Regions from separate parts of the Lentibacillus salinarum genome, predicted to be linked through region 1. Evidence: riboswitches for the same ligand, from Rfam matches in the RefSeq annotation. Region 1 holds a riboswitch; each other region holds the start of a gene.

Region 1 (4,187 bases):
TTCCTCATCTTCCGGTTCATCAGCCGCGTCTTCTGTGTCTTTGTCCTCGTTTTGCTGGGCAGCCTGATTGACCGTTTCTTTAGCCGGGCTTTCCGGCTGAGAAAAAATGAGAAAAGGAGCGATGCCGATGAACAGGACACCTAATATAGTGAGTACGTCGTTTTTCTTCATGGTCTTCACACCTGTAGTCAATTTTCATCTGATGTAACATGTTTATCGTCAATATGTAATCAGTTATTGTCGTATAGTTTTATTATATCATGTTCATGCTTGACTCATCCCCCATAAAAAAACCGTGCAAACATAAAAAATTCGTCCTCGGGTGAAGACGAATTTTATAAAAGGGCCACGACCGGCAACGATATTTTTCTATCCGGACCGGCAGTTTAGCTGTGGATCGCCTCTTTCCGGGTGCCGTTTTGCCGGATGCGGACGGCTTCTTCATAGGCCTTTTTGCCGGAAATGACCGTGAGACCGGCTGTCTGGGCTTTTTCCAGTGTCTGATCGTTACTGGTCGGCTGTTCGACCCAAAGAATGGCTGCCTCCTGGTTGATCGCTTGCTCAACCGTTTCCGGTGGAAGTGTCGGCTGATTGGTCAGAACAGCATCTATCTGGAACGGCACATCGCTTAACTGGTCAAATGCCGTTTTGTCCTCTCCGCCGATTGGGGCAATTTGGAAACCGAGCTGCGCCAGTTGTCTGATGTGCTTATCAAATGCCGTATCCCCTGCATTATGTCCTAGGACTGCGAGTGCTTTTTGCCGGATTCCACCGTTGCTCCGGTCAAACGGCGATGCCAGCAGCCATTGGATCGCGTCTTCTTCGCTCAGCTGGATGATCGGCGCTGCACCGGTTGCTGTGGCAATCGCCTGATCCAGATCAGCCAGCGTATCGTTCGTTGCTTCGAGACCGACTGAGAGGCGGACCAATTCTTCCGTCACACCGCTTTTTTCCAAATCCTCCGCTCCCAATTGCTGGTGGGTTGTGGATGCCGGATGGATGATCAGCGACTTCGCATCGCCCACATTGGCAACATGTGACCAGAGGGTAATATTGTCGATCAATTGCCGGCCGGCTTCCCGTCCGCCTTTGATGCCAAATGTGATGATTGAGCCATAGCCTTTTTGTAAGTATTTGTTCGCCAGCTGGTGCGATGGATGCGCCGGCAACCCCGGATAATTCACCCACTCCACGGCCGGATGATTGGTCAAATAATCAGCAACGACAGCGGCATTTTGGTTGTGGCGCTCGACTCTCAGATGCAATGTCTCCAGACCCTGCAGCAGGAGAAACGCATTTTGCGGGCTCAGGCAGGCACCAATGTCGCGCAGCAGCTGGACACGCAGTTTCGTCGCGAAGGCTGCCGGGCCAACGTCGACATAGCGCAGGCCGTTATAGCTGTTATCCGGTTCGGTGAATTCCGGGAATTTGCCATTGCCCCAATTGAAGCGTCCACCGTCAACGACGACACCTGCAATCGCTGTACCATGGCCGCCGATCCATTTGGTTGCCGAATGAACAACAATATCCGCACCCCAAGCGAGCGGCTTCGTCCCATATGGCGTGGCAAATGTATTGTCGATGATGAGTGGGATGTCATGATGGTGTGCAATCCCAGCAAGGGCTTCCAAATCCAGTACGTTCAGGCTTGGATTGGTAATAACTTCACCAAATATCGCTTTCGTTTTATCGGTAATGGCGTTTTCGATTGCTTCAAGGTCTGTCCCATCGACAAGCTTGACATCGATCCCATACCGCGGCAATGTGTTGGCAAATAGATTGTACGTGCCGCCATACAAGTTGCTGTCAGCAATAATTTCGTCACCGCTGCCGGCCAGATTTAAAATCGTGAGCGAAATCGCAGCCATACCGGATGATGTGGCAACAGCCGCTACACCATCCTCTAGTAGGGCCATCCGCTTCTCAAATGCGTCAAGCGTCGGGTTCATAATACGGCTGTAGATATTGCCTTCCTCTGTCAGTCCAAACAAGTTTTGCGCATGTTCCGTATCCTCGAAAACATAAGACGTTGTTTGATAGATGGGAACCGCACGCGATCCTGTCGCCGGGTCGGGTTCCTGTCCACCGTGTAGCAGTTGTGTTTCCTGGCTTTGCAGGTTAAAGTTTGCCATAATGATTGCCTCCTTAAGGTTTATGATAATCATGTGACGCGCTATAAAAAAGTGCTGTCTTAATCGTCTGACGAAGAGGCGAAACGAAAAACCCCCTTCAGTAAGAGAAGAGGGCTATTGCTGTCACCGGTCCTCCTCTTATTTTCCAGATCTAGCGTGACCTGTAGGATGTAGCACCTTTCAAGACACGTTAATCAGCCTTGATGGTTGCCGGGCTTCACAGGGCCTAATCCCTCCACCGCTCTTAATAAGAGATGCTAATTTTATTAATTTAATGAACATTATATAATGAATGCACACCGTCCGTCAAGTTGTTTTCTTAATTTTTTTGCTTGCGGCGGGCCGGTACCGGGTGGGCAGATGCCATATAAATCACTAAAGCAATCCAGATAAAACCAAATGATATCAGGTGCGCGGCGGAAAAGGTTTCACCATAGGCAAACACACCGAGAAGTAGCATGATGGTCGGCGCAATATACTGCAAAAAGCCGACCATCGATAATGGAATCTTTTTGGCACCGCTGGCAAACAAGAGAAGCGGAACAGCGGTGGCAATCCCGGCGCCGATTAATAATAGTCCCATACCGGATAGCATAACATCTGCTGCAATGGAACTGTCCGGCACAATTAGCAGGTAAATCAGCGCGGCTGGTGTGACAATCATTGTTTCGATGGTCAGGCCGAACATGGGACTGATATCGACCGTTTTTTTCAATAAGCCATAAAGGCCGAACGAGAAAGCCAGCAACAGTGATACCCATGGAAAAACACCATAACTGATGGTGAGATTGATCACCCCGATGCCTGCCAGAATAAATGAAAGCAGTTGCCGCTTTGTCAATGTTTCGTTTAACACGATCATTCCTAATAGAATACTGACAAGCGGATTGATGTAATAGCCAAGACTGGACTGGATAACATGGTCGTTATTCACGGCCCAAATAAAGGTCAGCCAGTTTAAGCTGATCACGATCGATGCCAGCGTTATACCGCTCAACTTCTTTTTATCCTTGAAAATAAGCCGGCATTCCTGCATGAACGGGCGCCACTTGCGCACCGACAGCACGATGACAACCATAAAGATGAACGACCAAAGAATACGGTGTGCGAGGATTTCACCAGGCGCAATATCATCAAGCAGCTTCCAATAGATTGGCAAAAAGCCCCACAATAAATAGGCACCTACTGCATACAAAATGCCTGTTTTACTTTCCTGGTTCATGCTGGATACCCCCTTTTGTCATGGTTGCGATTGGACATGTGAGTCGCTGGACATACGGCGAGGAGTGGCTAGCAAATCGTGCGAGCATGGCTACAGTTTGTGAAGAAGCCACCTTAACGCGTGCGGTACCACCCCAAACATAAGCGACATCCAGCCTCAAGTCATACGGCATTATGTAAATATCCTAATTTTAAAATTTATGTTGCAAAATAGCAATCTGTCAGACTTATAGTTTATTAAAAATGCTTTCAAAATGAAGGGAAATCCCATAAGATAGCTTTATAGACATTTATTCCAAGGGGGTTTATTCATGACGGAGAAGCATAAGCAGGTTGACACATCGGTTATCCATGATGGCTATAATCCGGATGACATGCTGGGAAGTCTTACCACACCGCTTTTCCAGACATCAACATTCACGTTTGAAACAGCGGAGCAGGGGGAGCGGCGGTTTGCCGGTGAGGAAGACGGTTACATGTATTCAAGGCTCGGCAATCCCACTGTCAGGGTTCTGGAAGAAAAGATGGCAGCTTTGGAAAATGCCGAGCGCGGACTGGCCTTTGCCTCGGGCATGGCAGCGGTTTCGGCCATTCTAGTGGCCCTAACGAAAGCCAATGACCATATCGTCTGTTCCACGGGTCTGTATGGCTGCACATTTGGCTTATTGAGCATGATGCAGGATAAATACCAGATAACGCATGATTTTTCCATGATGGCAACAAAGGAGGAGCTGCGCACATTAATCAGACCGGAAACGGCTTGCATTTACGTCGAAACGCCGATCAATCCGACGATGAAACTGATTGACTTGGAGATGGTGGCGGAGGTCGCAC
Region 2 (4,187 bases), on a different contig from region 1:
TCGATTTTCCAACGATAGCGGTATAGATCACCAATTTCCTTAGCCGTTAAATCGAAACAATTGGTGATAATGATGACCACATTGCCCTCGCTGTCTTTCGTTTTAATGAGACGCAATGGATAGTCCATTTTCGTTCTATTTTGCGCATTGTCCAAATACACCTTCTGATCAAGAAAAATGTTATGTTCCGTGTCCGGTTCCTGTTCCGAGACAACTTCGATTTTTGCGTTTTTCTTGATTCTTGTGATGAAACGGACGTTTTTCCAGCAGAGTTCATCAAATTGTTTGTAATCATTATAGCCCCGGTCAAACAAATGGATGGCGTCTGAATCGATATCGACTAATTCATTCATTTGAGTGCGATCCGCGTGTTTGGCAGGCAGCATAACAGCTTTATCAGGCATGGTTATATCTTTTGTGATGACTACGCGCATGTGCAGCCGCACGCCTGATTTTGTTTTTCGAAACGTCGCCCAGGGGATACTGGCTTAAACTCATCGACACAGTGGATGAATCAATGACCAGCAGTTTCCCAATGTCGCGTACAATAGATTTATTTTTCATTTGCGCCTGTACTTCAAACACCAAGTGTCTAAATACCTTTTCGAACGGTGGAAGATCGCACTGTTTCCGGGAAAGCTGCGAAGTGCTGATGGTATCCATTTCAATCGCCTGTTGAACGCCCTGATTATCCTTGAGTTGTTTTGAAAGATCTCTTAAACTTTCAGCCTCATTTAACTGTGCAATAATCAACAGTTCCAGAAATTTGTAGGCTGCCAGCTTCTTTATGTAGTGGTCAATGTTCGAAACGTTGATCACATTTAAGAATTTCTGTTCATCAAGAACCTCGAATAATTTATTAATTGTGGATTTTGTGGTATACTTGTCCATAAGTTGTCTCCTTATAATGGGATTTGGACAGAGCTACCTGTTCCCATTATAAGGCTTTTTTATGGATTTTAAAGCCTTAATTTGCACAATTCCCAATATTATTGATTTAGTTCATTGTAGGGGAATGCTTGACAAATTTAGATAATATTTATGCAACGCTACTGATAATAAACGGTTTAATAAAGAAATTTACTCTTCATAGCTGACTACCCGACAAAAATCGTTGACAAAAAAGTCTTCCAAATATATAATCGTTTCAACATTAATGTAACTTCATATTTTTTAATTTATGCTTATCAAGAGTGATTGAGGGACAGGCCCGATGACGTCCGGCAACCTCCTTATGAGAAGGAAAGGTGCCAATTCCTGCAGAATAACTAGTTTTTTATTCTGGGAGATAAGGCGAATAGATGTTTAGCCTCTTTCCCATTGAAAGAGGCTATTTTTGTATCGATTTATAAATTTATGAGGCCAGCTAAACGACAAGGAGGATAACATCAATGATACAGAATAAAAATCAAAGCAATATTTCAAAACCTTTCAGAAATAGCGGCAATATGAGCTGAAGGACGTTATTTGTTGCGGGCGAAATGAGTCTGTATTCAATGGCACATATAAGAACAGGCATTACTATTAAGCAATAGACGTATTGATTAAACTTAACATCAAGGGAGACTAACGATGCAGAATGAAAAGAAACGTAAAAAATGGCTGGATCGCATTCCACATCCATTGGCATTATTATTTTATATTGTTGTTGCCGCAGCTATTTTGACGTATATTATTCCGGCTGGATCTTATGAAAGGGAAACCGTTAATGATACAACTCGAACCATTCCTGGGTCATTTGAATACATAGAGAACAGTCCTGTAGGCATTATGGATTTATTTACTGCGATTCCTGAAGGGTTTCAAGAAATGTCAGATATCGTCTTTGTCACATTTGCCGCGGCCATGATGTTTGGACTGTTAGAAAAAACGGGGATGCTTGAAAATACAGTTGGGACATTCGTTCGTAAAGTTGGTATTAAAAGGCGTTTTCTTGTTGATGTTATTATGACATTTGTTTACGGATTTTTCGGGATATTTATTGGCCTTGAAAATAATATCGCGCTTGTTCCAATTGCAGTTTTATTAAGTGTTGCAATAGGTGGAGATGCCATGCTCGGTGCGGGTATTGCCATAGGCGGTGTGCTAGTAGGATTTGGCCTTTCTCCGTTCAATCCTTATACGGTAGGTGTCGGGCATAGGATAGCGGAAATGCAACTTTTCTCAGGATGGCTTTTTAGAAGTATCTTAGTGGTTGTTACGTTATCTGTATTAGCTTATTTTAACGTTAGATATTTTAAAAAGATTTTAAGGAACCGGGATAAAAGCCTTGCTTATGACATTGATACCTCAGACATGACACTTAGTAAACCACTTGGTTCCTATCACATGAGAAAAAAGGATATTGCCATGTTACTTGTGTTTATCGCAGGGATTATTGTTATGCTATTTGGCATTTTTACACAAGGTTGGTATATCAATGAAGTTGCCGCGATATACCTTATGATAGGCATTGTCTGTGGGATTATTGCAAGAATGAATGCTAGTCAAATCGCTCATGTATTTGCGAAAGCACTTGAACCGAGTGCATTAGCAGCTATTCTGATTGGTGTTGCCATGGCCACTCAAGTCGTGATGAACCATGGAAATATCAGCGATACCGTTGCTCATGGTCTTGTCTCGGTACTAGAACATTTACCAACAACGCTGGCTGCTGTATTCATGACAATATCCCAGTCGATTATTAATATTTTGATTCCAAGTGGCAGTGGTCAAGCAGCCGTGACGTTACCCATTATGGTTCCTGTTGGTGATATGTTAGACATTACACGGCAAACGACAATTTTAGCGTTCCAAATTGGTGATGGTCTTACAAATATATTTTCACCTACATTAGGTGGGTTAATGGCAATGCTTGGATTATGTAGGGTGCCTTATGGAAGATGGATTCGGTATATTTTTCCGTTCGTCATGACAGCAATCTGTATATCTTGGGTCGCCTTAATCATTAGTGTCTTAATTAATTGGGGAGGACCAATTTAAGTAACGTTCCTGATAACTGGACTGACATTGTCCATATAGGAGATCGACTAATAGCAGAGTTGGATCATGACAATGAGGTGGATCTTTTTGCTATTAGCATAAAAACGCAAGATGGTCTGCAGCTTGGTTATGTCCCTGGCATATATGTACAAGCTGTTCACGCTTTGTTAAACCGCGGGGATGAATTGACCTTAGGGTTCCGCAGCTCCACCCGAATTTTTCGCTGCAATGGTGGGTACGTGTGGAATTATCGGCTGTTATTGAAGATTTAAATAAAGATGATGAGGAATCCGGTCATCTCAAGAGTCTTATTTTCCGGGAAACGGCATAGGAGTTTAAGTCTTTGCGTTCGCTGAAATCATAAGAGAAATTAAAACGGGCATGGATAGAGGAAAATTCTAAACCATGTCCGTTATAACGAATTAAGGAGTTGAATTAAGTGAGTGGGTAAGGTAACTAGGCATATACCAGAAAAGATGCCGCCTATGCTTTGCTGGAAGTTATCGCATTAATTGAATTGGAAGAAAAGAAGATTCATCCGGATGATGTAAGGAATCAGTGCTTGTGAATGATGTCGGATAGGGATTGCGATTACAAAGGTTGGGAGAAACTTATTGCAAAAACTTGACTCCCTCAACATGAATGATTGAAAAAAGGGTAAATGTAGGTATAATTAAACTAGAATTAAGCATAGACTCTAATGGAGGTGAGTTTATGCTGCGAAGGGGGACGAATAAAAATGCCAAAAGTAGCAGACGTTACTCCTATGGATATTAAATTTGACGATGAAAAAGAGCGTGAACAATTTATTAACTGAGCACATGATAAAAGTACGGTTGATCAGCCTAACATGATTGAAATGAGAAAAAAATAAAACAAGCTAGAGAAATTCAGAGGAGGATGAACAAACATATTAATACTGATAAGATTAGGTCAGCAAGCGTTTCCAATCAATTCACAGAGGATGTTGGCCTTTTTAATTGTTCTGATTCGCTGACGCATATAATCGAAGCACATAAAAAAGCCGAGCCCAAAATTATTGGTTGGCCTCGGCTTACCTTACGCTGGCATGATCCAGATTGGGTCCAAAGAGCATACAATCTTTATAATCTCAACAGTTGCCGTCTTATGTAATAAAACAATTCTTGATTGCGTAAGGCATAATCAAGTAATGCTTGGGGCAATGTTGGAAGTATATCAAAATC
Region 3 (4,187 bases), on a different contig from region 1:
AAACAGCTTCGGCGCAATCCGGTCATAACCACCTTCAAATGCCCATGTGGAACGGTAGTTACCGCGGCATAAATGCACTGTGACAGTCAATTCGTCCGGTTTATGGGCCAGACTTTCGTTCAGCACTCGGACGGCCAAATCAATCAAATAGTCGCGCTGCTCACCTGGATCTTCATTCCACGGCACACTGTCGGCTGCCAGCCCGGCGATGTAAACATCATCCAGCTGCAGGTAACGCAATCCGGCATCATAAAAAGCTTGAATGGCCTCCTGGTATGTTTTGATGATATCGTCTGCATACTTTTCCAGGTCCGGATAAATGTCAGGATTCCGGATGCCGTCATTAAAAAACATATTCGGGCTCGGAATGGCGAATTTAACCTCAGCTCGACCGTCAACAATGTCAATCAGATCCGTCACATCCTGCAAAAATGGATGGTCCGGGTTAAACGAAATGTCACCTGAGTTCCAGACATTGCGTTTTTCCGATTCCTCACCCTTAAACGCATAGCCTTGTTCCGGGACATAGCCTTCAAACCCGTTCAGATGTTCCATGAAGTCAAGATGGAAAAATGTGCGGCGGAACTCGCCATCGGTTACAGCCTGAAGACCCACTTCCAACTGTTTGTCGACAATACGTTTAATTTCGTCATTTTCCACTTCACGTAACTGTTCAGCAGAGATACTACCCTTCTTGAACGCTCGTCTTGTTTCGTGCAGCCGGTCAGGTCGCAGCAAGCTTCCGACCTGGTCTGCACGGAATGGTGCTTTTGTGGTTACTTTGGTCATTTTCATTCCCTCTTTCTATTATAGTTTGTTTAGGTTTTTGCTTATAAGATAAGATAGTATAAATTTTGGACGACGCTTTCAATACTAATTAGCTAACTCGGGATGTCTTCCAATCTGACATCTGACCGCTAGTATCTGAAAAGACGCATCAGCGTTTTTCTTACAGTTAAGGTAAAATGGCAAATGATCGTACCGGAAATCCGGTTGCACCTTTTGCTTTTGGTACGATATTAAATATTACGGCGCCTTTTGCCGGGACTTTATCAAGGTTCGTCATCACTTCCACCTGAAACGTATCCTGATCAAGCACGTAATATTCGGCTACAAGTGCGCCGTTTTTCTGGAAATTAATGGCTGAATCGGTATCAAATGTTTCGTGGCCGATAGCTTTGATGTGGCGCTGTTCGAATAAAAACTGCAATGCTTCAACGGACCAGCCTGGCACATGGCTATTCCCTTCATCGTCCTCGTTGTCAAAAGCTTCCTGATCCGGCCAGTTTTTGCTCCAGTCAGTCCTTAGTGCAACAAATGAACCTGGCTCAATGTCACCGTGCTCTTTTTCAAATGCCAGAACATCGTCCAAGTCAAGTGTAAAATCAGGGTTTTCGGCGGCTTCTTTTGATTTATCAATGACAACCAGCGGCAACACCAGTTCCTGCAGCTCCAGCTCATGCACATAACGCTTATCCCCAGGTACAAAATGAATGGGCGCATCAATATGTGTTCCATATTGTCCCGGGAAAGTGAATTGCTGGGCAAAGAACCCGTCATCATGATCGAATAACGTCTTGAACTCTGCCGGATCAAATGCGGAAAAATGAGGGGAGTCCGGCCCGAACGCATGCGTCAGGTCGATCCATTCTTTTTCCTTTAACACGTTGACTGCCTCAATTAATGTGTTACACATATTCCCCACCTCCCTTTAAATTTAACTGAATCAAAACGATTGTGAAACTAAAAAAGCCCCTTCTGATAAGAAGAGGCTTGGGTTCACATAGTTCACTCTTCTTATCTTTAGCGTCCAACGCTTTCTGGAATTAGCACAGTCACAGACCGATGCTGAGGCTTCGAAGGGCCAGTCCCTCCACCTCTCTAGATAAGAACGTTTTTTATTCAGTTATGATATTAATACATACAATACACCTGCTATGCTTGAATGTCAAGGAGGAATTTTCAAAACTTAGCGTCAAGTTTATCATGTTAAAAAGTTTATATGTTACCTGACTTCAAACGAAGGTGATAATAAACGACTAGATGCAGGAAGCTTGGGTGCAGTTGTTGTTCTTTTCTGTTAAATTGGAAGAAGCGTTTAAAAATTGGACTATCGGACAAAGTGGCCGGAATAGCTTGGGACTAAGTGAATTAGTAGCGGGGAATATCAGAGGAAACGGCCCTATTTTCAACTGGCTCTTTAAAACGCCTGAGTCATTAAATGCAGCTTTGGGATGGGTTGCTATCTTTTCAAGAGGAGGATTTCATGGTCAATGCTTATATCATGATGTTGTTCGTTGTTGTGTTTTATGCCGGTAACATTTTAACCGGAAGGGCGATTAATGAGCTCCCGCCGTTTACGATTGCGTTTTTCCGTTTGGTGGTCGCGTTTTTGGTGATGCTGCCATTTGGCCTTCGCAGTGCGTGGGCTTATCGGGATAAATTCAGGGAATATAAAAAGCCTTTTTTGCTTATGACACTGACAGGGATCACGTTTTTTAATACGTTCATATATGGTGCATTGCAGTTTACAACGTCCACAAACGTTTCGGTGCTGGAAACGGTTATTCCTGTCGCGACTGTCGGGTTGAGCGCGTTTCTTTTAAAAGAACGGCTCCGAAATAGCCAAATAGTCGGGGTTCTGTTATCGCTTTTCGGTGCTGTTTGGGTGGTGCTGGATGGCCGGATTTTTTCGATCGCCGGTATGAACTGGAATATCGGTGATAGTATTATGATCGGCGCCGTCGGATCATGGGCGGTCTATTCGATTTTGGTTAAACAATATATGTCCTTATTCCCGCAATTCGGGGCACTTTTTGTGATGAGCGGCATTTCCATTATCGTGCTTTTGCCGATTGTCGCGGTTGAATGGCTCGTTGCTGGCGTCCCATCGCTATTGATCGAGCCAGCGAACGTAGCGGGGATCGCTTATCTCGGTCTGTTTCCCTCGTTCATTGCTTTAATCTTTTATAACCGTGCTGTTGGCGTACTGGGTGCTTCACAAGCTTCGGTATTTCTGAACTTCCTGCCGATTGTGACGATGGTCGGGGCCTGGTTATGGCTGGACGAAGCGATCACGATGATGAAAGTGGCTGGTGCTCTGGCGGTTATTACTGGGGTCATGCTGACGACAGGAAACAGCGGAAAACGACAGAAGCATCTTTACGGGAAACAGCATCAGGAAAAAGCAATTGACTAGGGGGGTATCGCGCGCGGCCATAACGATTGTTTAGAGGGGCAAAATTTTTGATGCAACCGATCACTTATAATACCGGTGATTTGGGGCAAATTATTAACATGTCATACGTTATGGAGGTGAAATCATGCAATTGGATGGGCATATTATTTCCGGCGAGTTCGATGAATCTGCAAATGCGTTTTTGCTCCGGAAAGTGAAGCATCTTTCCACAGCGTCAATTCTTAATAAGAAGCAATTGCATGCCCTGACCGATTATCTACATAAACATAAACATGAGGATGATGGTCAGGTTCTGACATTATATGATCAAATTCTTGTTCGTTTAAACCAGGAAGAAGTTGAGCATTTTTTAAATGATCTTGATAAAGTCAAAACCTGGTATCATTAAATCATATCTGGTCGGAAGTCACGTCATTAAAAGGATCATGCTCATCCCGTCAGATCGTAACGTTTTCTGGTTTTATGCAAGTTCAGCAGGTTGTCCAGCTGCTGACTACACTTTATTGTTCTTTTATCCGTCAAGCCGTATTTCATCCCCAGGTTAATCATTTCTTTTCGTTTAAAGGAGATAGCCTTTTTTAAATTCTGTCGGGTTGGCTCTGGTTCCAAAATATGCATTGCGATCAATCTTCCTTTCGAACTATGTAAAGATTTAGGACGTTTGGCTCAAAACGCACAAAACCTATTATGGCACGCCTGAAATAAAATGCAACCATTTCTGCAAACAAAGTCAAAACATTACAAAATACGACATATGATCAGATGATGAAGCGGTTAACCAGACACGAATCATCATGACATGCCGGATTTCCAGCAGACAATTAGACAATAACGCCCTTCAGCAAGTGCTGCAAAATTTGCTTGTCGATATGGATTTGACCATGGGGCTCACTGGCCAAAAATCAGTTGCAGAACGTGACCGGTCCATGCTTCAAAGAGCAACCTGAGTATAAAAATGTGTGGCAGCGATGCTTTTAGTGGTGGACTG
Region 4 (4,187 bases), on a different contig from region 1:
AATGATGACAAGACTGTTAAGCAATTTTTGGCCTATCGCGCGAAATCATTGGTGCCCACGCGCGATTTGCATGCGTTACCGTGCGAAAATGATGGGATGTTGCGCGAAATGACAGAACTGCCGCGCGAATCGCGATTTATGGTATCTGCAGCACGAAACGTCGTTCCAAATCCACGACAGCAAACCACGGGTGTTACACCTCACGCGTACTTGTAACGTCAACACCTTTTAAAGCTTGCGACGCCAGCCGGTCTGCTTCCTGATTATGTTTTCGTGAAATAGCCACATATTCCGGGTCAATGCCTGCCTGATCAAGTTCATCTTCAATCCGGTCAGCCCACTGATTCAATACCTGTTCATAACACGGCCATTCACCTTTTAACTGGTTAATCACCACCTGAGAATCACCGGAAAAGGTAACCGCTTGATGATGGACTTCAAGCAGCAGTAACTCCTGGATGGCCAGATGCAGTGCCGCATATTCCGCTTCATTATTGGTCTCCAGCTCCTCGACCAGCGCGTTTTTGCGCAGGCGCCACGACTTACCGTTCTGTTCATAATATATGACACAGCCCAGTCCGGACCTTTTCGTTTCCCGATCAAAGCCGCCATCAAAATAAACCGTCACCTCATGAGGTTCAGTTTGAATGACTTCCATTTGTTTCTTCAGTTCTTTCATTGTCCAGTTGCTATCATATTTATCAATAAATCTCAGTTGCTTCGCACGGCCGGTTTTCTCCAGATCTTCGGCCAACAAAAGCGCTTTAGCAGCTGGCATCTCGTCCGACCAAAAAACGGTTTCTGTTCCTTTAGGTGTTGTGTAGGTTAATACAACTCTAACATCCATGGCAGACTTCACCTTTGTGGATATGGTATGGTTTGGTTTGTCTTAGACAGTGTTCCCGCAAATGGCAGGGACTATTTAGTAATCTCTCTCATTTTCACATTTATAGCCGCCATTTTAATGGCCAAAAACACCCTTATGGCAGGAATTTTCCTCAAATCAAGAAAATTCCTGCCTCATTAACACGTATTGATGCTTCATCTGAAAGCGTCCTTTGTTTCTATCCATTAACCAAAATCAGCTATTTTCACCCAAACACCGGCCAGCCCTGTTGCACAGCGATTTTCTTCATCCCATCATCCGGGTTAACGACAATCGGATGCTTGACGAATTGAAACAATGGCACATCACTCTCACTGTCGGCATATGCCCACGTTTCACCCGCTTCTTCTTCGGTCAGGTTGCCGAGCCGCATCTGCTGGTTGATCCAAGCCTGAACATGGTTTACTTTTTCATCACCGTTAATAATCGAGCCGATGTTACCGGTACATACCCCATTTTCGTCAAACGCCAATTCGGTGCTGATAATATGGACATCCAGCGCCAACTCTTGTGTAAAGGCTTTTAAAAATGGCTGCAGTGCACCGGACAGAACAATGATGTGATCGCCCTGCCGTTCATGATCGCGGATTTTATGTATCAAATCGTGATGGGCGTCCTGCTTGCCAATATCAACCAATCGGTGGAAAAATGTATCAAGTTCTGCTTCAGCCATGCCTTTAAATGACCGCGCAAATGCACTGAAAAACGCAAGTCTGAACGCATTTTTACCTTTGACCACACCGGCCGCCGCTGCCTTAACAACTCCGCTAGCGACAACAGTCCACTGCTTTAAGCCAAACGATTGATTGGCCGTCTGGAACATAACTTTAAACGAATTACCTTGATAGAGGGTTCCATCAAAATCTACGGTTACAACGCCCATGCAAATCACCTCAATATCCATTTTAAGCCAGTCCATAGCAAATGTAAATATTCAAAAAGTTTTCATGAACCAGTTACTACCCTTAAAAATATTTGACAGAAATGAATATCCGCTGTAAATTAATAATTATTATCCAATTTCATAAAAAAACGATATTCTTATCCAGAGAGGTGGAGGGACTGGCCCCACGAAACCTCGGCAACAGACTTATCACAGTACTGTGCCAATTCCAGTAAGCGTCAGGCTTAGAAGATAAGGAGATGATGGTTTATATGATGATACCCTCTTCTTATCTAGGAGAGGGTATTAATTTTGAAAACAATAAATCTTCCAGAGGAGCGATACATATGTCTCATCATCCATTCGAACAAGACACCACGTTTGCCCAAATCGGCAACCATAAAACGGAACCATTAAAAGCTGTCAGCACACCGATCTATTTATCGACTTCCTACCGGCATGAAAAGATCGGTCACGGGAATGGCTATGACTATACACGGACCGGTAATCCAACCCGGGATGTCCTTGAAGATGCCATGGCACGAAGCGAACATGGTGACCGGGCATTTGCTACCAGCTCTGGGATGAGTGCCATTCAACTTGTCTTTTCCCTGCTTGCTGCTGGGGATCATATCGTGACTTGCCGGGATGTATATGGCGGATCCTACCGCTATTTTGCCATGCTTGAGGAAAAACAGGGATTCCAATTTTCGTATTGGAACGGTCAGGATGCAGATAAGCTGGCTGACTATATCCAGGACAACACAAAAGCGATCTTTATCGAAACACCGACGAACCCGCTCATGACGAACATCGATATGGCGGCTGTTTCGCGCATTGCCAAGGAGCATAACTTGCTTTTCATCGTGGATAATACGGTTTACACCCCTTTTCTCCAGCAGCCGATCAACGAAGGTGCGGATATCGTCATCCACAGTGCCACCAAGTATTTAGCGGGACACAATGATGTACTGGCCGGTGCGGTCGTGGCTAAAGGCAATAAATTGTGTGAAGAACTGGCTTATATCCACAATTCAACAGGGTCAACGCTTGCCCCATTTGACTGCTGGCTTCTGATGCGCGGCATGAAAACACTGCCGCTCCGCATGCGCCAGCACGAATATAATGCCAAATGCGTCAAGGCATTTCTTGAATCCCAACCACTTGTGAACCAGGTGCTGTATCCGGGGAAAGGCGGCATGCTGAGTTTTTACTTGAACGATGAAACGTATGTCGAGCCGTTTCTCAAGGCTTTGAACCTGTTCACTTTTGCGGAAAGTCTTGGCGGTGTGGAAAGTCTAATCACCTATCCGGCCACCCAGACACATGCTGATATTCCGGAGGCGGTACGTCATTCCTATGGCCTCACCAATGAATTGATCAGACTGTCCGTCGGAATTGAGCATGCAGATGATTTAATTCTGGATCTTGAGCATGGGTTGGCGGCCGTGGCGAAATAAGGTAGATCAAAAAAGCGTTCCCGGCAACGCTTGGGCATTGGGAACGCTTTTTTGTTTCGTTATAGGATGTTTGACCCTGCCATGTTTCGTTTTCAGTCATTCGTTTTCTTATTACGATTTACTTTAAGACGCCAGAAAGCGAGCGCGGAAATGACAGCTGCGCCACTGACAACCGGGCCTTTTTTCAACTTGTTATCTTCAGTATAAAACACGTCTTTCACGATTAAATTCATGTTCTGCGGACGTTCGGCAAGCCGGCGCATGAAGTAGCCGAACCAGTCATCGCCGAACGGAATATACGTGCAGAAATGATATCCTTCATTTGCAAGTTTTTGCTGAAGGTCATTGCGGAAACCATAAAGCATCTGGAATTCAAACTGGTCGTTATCAAGATGATTTTCCGCCACAAACGCTTTCAATTCATCGATAATATGGTGATCATGGGTGGCAATCGACGTGAACGCACTGCCCAACAGCCGCTGTTTCGCCAGCGTCACAAAGTTACGGTCGATAGCCTGCTTATCCGGATAGGCCACCTCGGCACTTTCCTTGTATGCGCCTTTCACAAGCCGGATCCGCACATCCTGCAAATCCTGCAGATCATCTTCTGCCCGGAAGAGATATGACTGGATAACCGTTCCAACATTGTCATAATCCCGACGGAGCACGCTCAGAATGTCTAACGTCTGCTCATAATGGGCATAATCTTCCATATCAATGTTGACGAAAATACCATATTTGTTCGCAGCGTCAAGAACCTCCCTTATATTCACCATGCAATAATTCTGGTCGATATCCATTCCCAGCTGGGTTAATTTGACCGATAAGTGGCAATCGACATTTTCCTGGTGAATCGCTTCTAAAAGCGTGATAATTTTATCTTTGGCCTGACTGGCTTCTGTTTTATCGGAAACAAACTCGCCCAAATTATCAAGCGTGCAACTGATCCCACGGGCAT

What was found. Region 1 has a riboswitch for S-adenosylmethionine ahead of ACFQ4A_RS17775 (PLP-dependent aspartate aminotransferase family protein). Riboswitches for the same ligand answer to the same signal wherever they lie in the genome.
Region 2: it holds a riboswitch for S-adenosylmethionine, as region 1 does, so the genes downstream of both, ACFQ4A_RS09695 (YfcC family protein) here and ACFQ4A_RS17775 (PLP-dependent aspartate aminotransferase family protein) in region 1, are expected to answer to the same signal.
Region 3: it holds a riboswitch for S-adenosylmethionine, as region 1 does, so the genes downstream of both, ACFQ4A_RS09090 (cyclase family protein) here and ACFQ4A_RS17775 (PLP-dependent aspartate aminotransferase family protein) in region 1, are expected to answer to the same signal.
Region 4: it holds a riboswitch for S-adenosylmethionine, as region 1 does, so the genes downstream of both, ACFQ4A_RS12435 (aminotransferase class I/II-fold pyridoxal phosphate-dependent enzyme) here and ACFQ4A_RS17775 (PLP-dependent aspartate aminotransferase family protein) in region 1, are expected to answer to the same signal.

The regions. Positions count from the first base shown of each region.
Region 1 covers NZ_JBHTNH010000058.1:48,187-52,373, forward strand. The annotation lists gene ACFQ4A_RS17770 (SGNH/GDSL hydrolase family protein) at 1-171, opposite strand, end outside; gene ACFQ4A_RS17775 (PLP-dependent aspartate aminotransferase family protein) at 387-2,132, opposite strand; SAM riboswitch class I at 2,268-2,386, opposite strand; gene rarD (EamA family transporter RarD) at 2,452-3,354, opposite strand; gene megL (methionine gamma-lyase) at 3,665-4,187, shown strand, end outside.
Region 2 covers NZ_JBHTNH010000020.1:90,232-94,418, reverse strand. The annotation lists gene ACFQ4A_RS09705 (IS4 family transposase) at 1-434, opposite strand, end outside; gene ACFQ4A_RS09700 (DUF4372 domain-containing protein) at 397-891, opposite strand; SAM riboswitch class I at 1,182-1,295, shown strand; gene ACFQ4A_RS09695 (YfcC family protein) at 1,573-2,982, shown strand; gene ACFQ4A_RS09690 (acyl-CoA thioesterase) at 4,186-4,187, opposite strand, start outside.
Region 3 covers NZ_JBHTNH010000019.1:95,779-99,965, forward strand. The annotation lists gene ACFQ4A_RS09085 (5-methyltetrahydropteroyltriglutamate--homocysteine S-methyltransferase) at 1-789, opposite strand, end outside; gene ACFQ4A_RS09090 (cyclase family protein) at 956-1,696, opposite strand; SAM riboswitch class I at 1,795-1,892, opposite strand; gene ACFQ4A_RS09095 (hypothetical protein) at 2,044-2,319, shown strand; gene ACFQ4A_RS09100 (DMT family transporter) at 2,267-3,199, shown strand; gene ACFQ4A_RS09105 (hypothetical protein) at 3,324-3,587, shown strand; gene ACFQ4A_RS09110 (aspartyl-phosphate phosphatase Spo0E family protein) at 3,629-3,817, opposite strand.
Region 4 covers NZ_JBHTNH010000026.1:109,343-113,529, reverse strand. The annotation lists gene ACFQ4A_RS12445 (ribonuclease H family protein) at 194-847, opposite strand; gene ACFQ4A_RS12440 (HAD family hydrolase) at 1,092-1,769, opposite strand; SAM riboswitch class I at 1,925-2,028, shown strand; gene ACFQ4A_RS12435 (aminotransferase class I/II-fold pyridoxal phosphate-dependent enzyme) at 2,117-3,229, shown strand; gene ACFQ4A_RS12430 (proline dehydrogenase family protein) at 3,322-4,187, opposite strand, start outside.